2 regions of the Paenibacillus mucilaginosus 3016 genome follow, and region 2 is predicted to be linked to the other one. Evidence: a T-box and tRNA genes for the amino acid it is inferred to sense, from the RefSeq annotation. Region 2 holds a T-box; the other holds one or more tRNA genes.

Region 1 (4,210 bases), 790 kb from region 2:
CAGACTGCATGAACACAGCAGACTGCAGGACGCCGGGGAGATTATGGTATGATAGGGGGAAGCGAGGAAAGGGAATGAACTGAGAAGAAAACAAGAGAGGGGATTCCTGTGGCGTCCAAAACCAATGCCTGCCGGCTGCTCGATCAGCTGAGGGTGGCGTATACCCTGCATGAATACACATGGGAGGAGGAACAGCTGGACGCGGGGACGGTAGCGGCCAAAGTGGGTCTGCCGGCGGGCCAGCTGTTCAAAACGCTGGTGCTTCGAGGTGATAAGACCGGCGTGCTGGTCGTCTGTATCCCGGGGGACCAAGAGCTGGATCTGAAGAAAACGGCGGCCGTCAGCGGCAACAAGAAGGTCGAGATGGTGCCCGTCAAAGAGATCCAGGGACTGACCGGATATATCCGCGGGGGCGTATCGCCGCTCGGTATCAAGAAGGCTTATCCGCTGTATCTCGACCGGAAGGCGCTCGCCCTGGACCCGGTCAGCATCAGCGCGGGACGCCGGGGAATGCAGATCTTCCTTGCGGGAGAAGCGCTGGCCTCCGCCGCGGAGGCCGTGGTCAGCGAGCTCACCTAGCGACGAAGGCATAACTGTATTCAAGGGAGGCGCCTGAAGGAGCAAGGAGGCGGGGGAGGAATCCCCCGGAGAGAGGAGGAGCATCCATGCTGTTGACGGCAATCGCCCCGATGACGGCTGAGGCGGCGGGCGAGCCCTTCGATGACGAGGCGTTCCTGTTCGAACCCAAGTGGGACGGAGGGCGCCTGCTGCTGCACAAGCAGGGGGAACGCTGCGAGATCTATACGCGAAGCGGGCGCATCGTGACCGAGAAGCTGCCGGAGCTGCGGGAGGCTCTGGCGGACCTCCCGGTCCGCTCCGTCCTCCTCGACGGCGAGGGCATCGTGCTGCGCGGCGGCCGTCCCGTCTTCGACGATTGGGCGTACCGGCTGCGGATCAGCCAGGCCGCCAAGATCCGTACCGCCCGCCAGACGCATCCGGTCGTCTTCGCGGCCTTTGACGTGCTCTGCACGGACCGGCCGCATCTGGAGGAGCCGCTGACGCAGCGCAAGGCCCGGCTCGGGGAGCTGCTGCAGCGAGGCGGCGGGATCCTCACGCCTACCGTGTCGGTGGAAGCCCAGGGCCGCCGGCTGTACGAGCTGACGGCCGCGCAGGAGCTGGAGGGGATCGTGGCGAAACGCAAGACCTCCCTCTACATACCGGGCCGCCGAAGCTCCGATTGGATCAAGATCAAGCACCCGCGCCTGATCGACACGGTCATCCTGGGCTGCCGCTCCGAGCCGTTTGAGCTGGTGGTCGGCCTGCAGTTCCGCACCGTGAAGAACAAACCGGTGGGCCGGGTCTCCAAGGGCCTCACGGTGGAGGACCGGGATCGCTTTCTTCAGGCTGCCCGGGAGCTGCGTGTGCGGCAGGAGGGAGGGGTCCAGTGGATTGAGCCCCGGTTGTGCTGCCGGATCTCATACCGGGACCGAAGCGAGATGCACCAGCTCGAAGATACGGAATTCTTAGCCTTCCTGTGGGATAAGCAGCCGGAGGAATGTGTATGGCCCTATACGTAAGATTTGGGGCGCAGCCGGTACATGAGAACAGAAGAAAAAACCTCTTCGAGAATCGAAGAGGTTTTTTCTTGATGACCTGTACTGGGCTCGAACCAGTGACCCCCACCCTGTCAAGATGGTGCTCTCCCAGCTGAGCTAACAAGTCATAATAGGAACGGATCAAATCTGATCTCGTTTTGCTTGGGACGATTCTTATCATATCAAGGGAGCTCCCCCTTGTCAACACCTCTATATATTTTTTGTAAAGATTCCCTGCCTGAGGGGAACAGGCTGTGACGGTTCGCATAGGTTTCGCCGGAATCGTTATGCTATAATTACAGGAAAACCAAGCCTCTGAAGGGAAGGGAAGCGCATGAGAGACTTTCGTTGGGGAATGGAACCGCAGCTCCCGGCTGATTCGGCCGAGTCTATAGAGAAGGAAACGCTCGATTGGGGGGAAGCGGAGTGGGGGACCCACCGGTACCATATCCGGAGGCTGATTCATGACACCATCGCGCAGCTCGGTCCGCGCGAGAAGGCGGCCGTGCTGGGCGCCGGGAATCACGGCGATGTGGACCTGCCGGATGTCAGCACGCAGTTCCAGGGCCTGACGGTGCTGGACACGGAGGACAACGTCCTCGAAGAGGTGCTGGAGTCCACCGGCAGCTCCGCCGCAGGACGGATCAAGTCGCTGACCCGCGTGGATTATACGGGGCTTGATCAGATCTCATTCTATGAACGGTACGAAGAGCTGCTCAGCGGCGGGGCGCCGGCGGACAAGCTGATCGCGTTCCTTCGGGACAGCGCCTTTGAAGCCAGGCGGATCGAAATCATGCCGCATCTCAAGAAGTCGTTCTCGCTCGTCGTATCTTCGGGCGTGCACACCCAGCTCTTCTATGCGGATGCTCTGGCGCAGTTCCACGGTTATGTGGAGCAGTATACCGAGGCGGAGCGGAAGGCGGTCATCGAAGCGATCCGGTCGCTCCGAAATTCACTCGTAACAGCATACAATCAGACGCTGCTGTCTCTTCTGAAGCCGGATGGGCGGATCGTCGTGTGGACCGAGATGATTCTGGTCGACGAGAGCAAGGAAGAAGTGATGGAAGAGCTGAACGGGAAGACGCTGGGCTCGGAGCGGACCGCTTATCTGTTCTCCGTCTTCGGCAAGTACGGGATCGATGCGGCGGTGCTTGGCCTGAAGGATCTTCACGACAAATTAAAAACGGACCAGCTGCTGTTTCGCAGCTGGTCCTGGCATACGGAGTCGGGCAAGCGGTACCTCGTGGCAGGCATGTCCGGCCGGGCCCGTTAGAAGGGGCCGAGTCCTTCCAGTTCCTCCTCGGGCACGAAGCTGCAGGAGGAGAGGACGGGACTGCGGCGCAGCTTGATCGACAGCTGATTGATCACGCTGGCGAGAGTCGCGGTATCCTGCTCGTCCAGCGAGAACTGCGCACAGTACTGCGGATGGCCGCCCGTATCCACCGTACGGACGATGACGCCAAGGGGCTTGTAATCCCTCCCGAGCGCAGTGAACCGCAGCTCGACCAGCAGGTGCTTCTCATCAGGGAGCGGGTCGGTTGCAATGAACCGGGCTCCTCCCGCCGAGAGGTCCAGCAGGGCCGTCTTCATCGTGCGGGTCACCGTATGGCTGTCATGAACACCGACCATGCGCAGCTCGGCGCCCAGCGGCCGCTGAAGCTTCAGCCGGAAGAAACGGCGTTTGTTGGGTTGTTCGCTCATGTGGCGGACCGTCCTTCCTGATTGTTCGGATGGGGAATGGTATGTCTACTATACCGCATGCCGTTCATCGCGGGCAATCGGTAAAATGATAGCATGAAAGGAAACAGGATCATCGGCCTCACCGGCTTTAAGGACAAAAGGGCGGTTATCCGAAATCTAAGATGACAGAATCGGGCCTGGTGAGATATAAATGCTTAAATATGAAAAAACCGCTCTTAGTAGAGCGGCAGTTGAACGCTGCTGCGGGCTTTAGAGTCGTACAGGACGGCGTTGTTGCCGATGACTTCGATATGGTCGATCTCTTGGATCGGAGGGCAGGACGGCATCGACTGCTTCAGCTGCGAACTTTCCAGCACGGTCAGGAGCCTTGGAATCGCTTTCTGGTCACTCGAAATGAATCGAACGGGAATTTTGCGGTCGCCGATAATGAGTTCAGTCGTCATCGGAATCTATTCCTCCCTTTCCTCTTCGGATAATTCTATTATACAATAGTTCTAGCAAAAAACGATCCTAACTTTGTTACATAAGGTGACATGAATCGAGGGAATAGGACATGTTCTGCACATCCGAGGAGCGAATAAGCTCGATCCTTGCCAAATACTTCACAAGCCCGTCATGGATTGTCGAAGAAAAAGAGAGCGGTGTCAACAACACGACCCGATACATACGGATGAACGGGGCACTCTATGTGCTCCGCATCTATGAAAATCATGCGGACGAGCAGAAAGCGGCGTTCGAGCACGCCGTGCTGCGGGCCCTGGGCGAAGCCCGTCTGCCCTATGCCGTACCGCAGCCCTGTCTGTCTCTGGAAGGCGGAACGTATGTATTCTCAGGGGACGGCAAGCTGGCCGTGCTGTTCCATTACATCGAAGGGGAGCGGGCGGAGCTCGACATTCCGGAAGTGGCCCTGGCGG
Region 2 (4,210 bases):
GAAGTGGAGCGGCAGTTCGCCGGGGCCGCGCTGGTCAAGCTGAAGCTGGAAAGCGGACGCACGCACCAGATCCGGGTCCATCTGGCCCATCTGGGGCATCCGCTGTTCGGAGACACGCTCTACGGCGGTCCGTCCGCCCCTGAGATCGGCCGCCAGGCGCTGCACGGGCAGAGGCTGACATTCGACCATCCCTTGACGGGAGAGCCGGTGGACGTGTCCTGCCCTTGGCCCCGGGATTTTGAATCCCTGTATGAGCGGCTGCAGCGCTCCGAAAAATAGTAGTCATGCTCCTTCCGGCCCAGCCATATAAATTGTAGAGACTAAAAGGCGATTGTATGGATCTGGCGCCTGCCGGGACGGCAGGTCAACGCATGGAGGGAGGATGTTCCATTGACGAATCAAAGAAGCGGACTGCGTTTCGATATCTACGAACGCGTGCATTTATCCGAAGGGGTGCTTGGCATCAAGGAGCTGGAGGAGGTCGAACTCGTTCCTCATATTCAGGTGCTCAGCCAGGGGGAGCAGGCCCTTCTCCGGGGGAATCTGCTGCTGACCGGCACGTATGTGGACGAGCAGGACCGGGCGAACCAGAGGCTTGAGCATCTGATTCCGGTAGAGATCACCCTGCCGCTGAACCGGGTGCACCGGGTAGAGGATATTGCGGTCGAAATCGATAACTTCGATATCGATCTGCTGTCGGGCCGCAGCCTCAATATTACCGGCGTCCTGTCGCTCGGCGGACTGGAGGTCGTCTCTTCCCCGGATGAGGAAACCTGGCGCAGCGACCGTGAAGAGGAAGAAGTGCTCTTCGTTCATGAAGCGCGCCCGGAACGGGCCGAGGAAGAGCTGCCTTATGGAGATGCTTCCCCTGGGATCTCTGTCCCTCCAGGGAACAACGCCGCACTCTTCGAGCCTGAATTCACCGTTCCCAAAGGAGCCCATCAGGGAGCCGGGCCGGAGGAATCGGCTCCTGTGAGCTGGGATGCACCCGAGGAGGTGTCCCAGGCCGGGGAGGAGGCGTCCGTGTTTATCCTCGAGAGGCCGGCACCGGAAGATGGCCCCGCAGAGGAAGCACCGGCAGCTGAAGCGCCGCGTGAACCGCGGGTGTCCATCAGCAGCGCTGCGGCTCCGGCTGCGGAGCCTGCAGCACCTGCTGCATCAGCGGCCGAAGCGGCGGCACCGATCCGCTCCTTCGGGGTCGCTTCGCTGCTCGACCGTTCTTCGGCCAGACGCGAGAACCGCAGCCAGCCGGAAGCCGCGCCTGCGCCGGCCGCCGTACCGGCCGAGAAGGTCGAGTGGAAGAACCTGCTGCTGAGCAGGGAGGATCAGCAGGAATTCCGCAGAGTCCGTCTGGCCATCGTGCAGAGGGAGGAGACTCTGGAGTCGATTGCCGAACGTTATGGGATCAGCTCGAGAGAGCTGGCGCTCTATAACCGACTTGGGGACGGAGGAGTCAACGAAGGGCAGATCGTGTATATTCCGAAGGTCTAACCCCGACTTTTGCAAAAAAGTGCCTCAAGTCAAGCCGAACAGGGCTTGACTTGAGGCTTTTTGGGCTATACTAAATATTGACTCTCCTTCCGGGATTGTTTATCATAGTACGCATAGATCATCCCCTAATGACTTGGAAAGGGAATAGTAGGCAGTGAACCCTTCAGAGAGCGGAGCCGGCATCAGGCTGGAAGGTTCCGCAGGACGTATCTGCCGAAGTCGCCCCGGAGTTGCCGAATTGAACGTTTGCCTAGATTCGGCCGGCTGCAGCCGTTATCCTGCCCTAAGTGCCGTGCCTTCGTCACGGGCCCCGTATGCTTTATCAGCTCGGCAGGTCCTGGGAAAGCTGCGGAATAAAGGTGGTACCACGGAAAGCGCAAGCCTTTCGTCCTTTGCGGACGGAGGGCTTTTTTGTTTCGTTCGGGGGATCTGTGACGTTCGGGGTATCTGCCTCCGGCCGCTGTTACACTTGGACTTCTTTGAATGAGAAAGGGTAGGGGAAGAAGTCCAAGTGTAAAGGCGGACGCTCCGCTCCTGCGGCAGATACCCCTCACTCCGTATTGGGGATTACTTTCAAGGAGCAAAACCTTTAAAAGGCGCAAAACCCTTGGAAGGCATAAAAACCTTAAAGGCAAAGAGCAAAAGGCAAAAGCAAAACCAGAGGAAGCTAAACCAAACTTGAGATACACACTGGAGGTCAGCAGCAATGGAAGAAACCAAAGCAACCGGGGCGCCGGAAATCAGCATGCCGACGCAGTATGACCCGAAAGACGCCGAGAAAAAATGGTACGACTACTGGCTCAAAAATGAGTTCTTCAAGGCGGGACAGCGCAAGGACGCCGAGCCTTATACGATTGTGATTCCTCCGCCGAACGTAACGGGCATGCTGCATATCGGGCATGCGCTCGACTGCACCCTGCAGGACATCATGATCCGCACGAAGCGGATGCAGGGGTATGACGCCCTCTGGCTGCCGGGCTCCGACCATGCGGGCATCGCCACGCAGTCCAAGGTGGAGCAGAAGCTGCGCGAAGAAGGAGTGACCCGCTACGATCTCGGACGCGAGAAATTCCTGGAGAAGGTCTGGGAGTGGAAGGATCACTATGCGGCCACGATTCACGAGCAGTGGGCGAAGATGGGCTTCTCGCTCGACTACTCCCGCGAGCGGTTCACGCTGGATGAAGGGCTGTCGAAAGCGGTTCGCGAAGTGTTCGTCCGCTACTATGAGAAGGGCCTGATCTACCGCGGCAAATATATCATCAACTGGGACCCGGCGGCCCGTACGGCGCTCTCGGATATCGAAGTTGAATATAAGGAAGTGCAGGGCGCACTTTATCATCTGAAGTATCCGGTGAAGAACAGCGAAGAGTTCATCGTGGTGGCGACCACCCGTCCGGAGACGATGCTCGGCGATACGGCCGTGGCGGTGCATCCGGAGGATGAGCGTTATCAGCACCTCATCGGCAAGACGCTCGTGCTGCCGATTCTCGGCCGCGAGATTCCGATCATCGGGGATGAGTATGTCGAGAAGGAATTCGGCAGCGGCGCCGTCAAGATTACTCCGGCCCACGATCCGAACGACTTCGAGGTAGGAAGACGCCACGACCTGCCGCAGATTCTCGTCATGGACGAGTCGGGCAAGATGAACGAGAATGCCGGCAAGTACCAGGGGCTCGACCGGTTCGACTGCCGCAAGCAGATCGTAGCGGACATGAAGGAGCTTGGCGTGCTGATCAAGATCGAGGAGCATGTCCATCAGGTAGGCCACAGCGAGCGCAGCGGTGCCGTCGTGGAGCCTTACCTGTCCACGCAGTGGTTCGTGAAGATGAAGCCGCTGGCCGATCAATCGGTGGAAGTGCAGAAGTCGGGCAAGGGCACGAACTTCGTACCGGACCGCTTCGAGAAAATCTACCTGCACTGGATGGAGAACAGCCGCGACTGGTGCATCTCCCGCCAGCTGTGGTGGGGCCACCGCATTCCGGCCTGGCACTGCGGCGCCTGCGGCGAAACGACGGTCTCCCGCGAGGATGTTACGGTTTGTTCCAAGTGCGGCGGCACGCAGCTGAAGCAGGATGAGGATGTGCTCGACACCTGGTTCTCTTCCGCGCTGTGGCCGTTCTCCACGCTGGGCTGGCCGGATGAGGACGCCGAGGACCTGAAGCGTTTCTTCCCTACGAGTCTGCTCGTGACCGGATATGACATCATCGGCTTCTGGGTATCCCGGATGATCTTCAGTTCCCTGGAATTCCGGGGCGATATTCCGTTCAAGGATGTGCTTGTTCACGGATTGGTGCGCGACGCGGAAGGCCGCAAGATGTCCAAGTCGCTCGGCAATGGCGTCGATCCGCTGGAGGTCATCGAGAAGTACGGCGCGGACGCGATGCGCTTCATGCTCTCCACCGGCTCCACGCCGGGGCAGGATCTGCGCTTCCGCTGGGAGAAGGTCGAGCAGGCGCGCAACTTCGCGAACAAGATCTGGAACGCTTCGCGCTTTGCGCTCATGAACCTCGGCGGCTTCCGTTACGAGGACATCGACCTCAGCGGCAGCCTCAGCACGGCTGACCGCTGGATCCTGCACCGCCTGAACGAGACGGTACGCGACGTGACCCGTCTCATCGATGTATACGAGTTCGGCGAAACCGGCCGTCTCCTCTACAACTTCATCTGGGACGATCTCTGCGACTGGTACATCGAATTCAGCAAGCTGTCCCTGTACGGC

The links. The T-box of region 2 lies ahead of PM3016_RS29570 (valine--tRNA ligase). A T-box ahead of a tRNA ligase gene usually reads a tRNA of that ligase, here a tRNA-Val.
Region 1: it encodes a tRNA-Val, which carries the amino acid that the T-box ahead of PM3016_RS29570 (valine--tRNA ligase) is inferred to sense. The anticodon was not compared.

The regions. Positions count from the first base shown of each region.
Region 1 covers NC_016935.1:6,381,914-6,386,123, reverse strand. Annotated here, with positions in the region: gene ybaK (Cys-tRNA(Pro) deacylase) at 109-579, shown strand; gene PM3016_RS26195 (ATP-dependent DNA ligase) at 666-1,577, shown strand; tRNA gene PM3016_RS26190 (tRNA-Val) at 1,650-1,722, opposite strand; gene PM3016_RS26185 (hypothetical protein) at 1,930-2,868, shown strand; gene PM3016_RS26180 (PilZ domain-containing protein) at 2,865-3,296, opposite strand; gene PM3016_RS26175 (hypothetical protein) at 3,512-3,739, opposite strand; gene PM3016_RS26170 (phosphotransferase) at 3,850-4,210, shown strand, end outside.
Region 2 covers NC_016935.1:7,176,892-7,181,101, reverse strand. Annotated here, with positions in the region: gene PM3016_RS29580 (RluA family pseudouridine synthase) at 1-279, shown strand, start outside; gene PM3016_RS29575 (LysM peptidoglycan-binding domain-containing protein) at 391-1,491, shown strand; T-box leader at 1,617-1,887, shown strand; gene PM3016_RS29570 (valine--tRNA ligase) at 2,198-4,210, shown strand, end outside.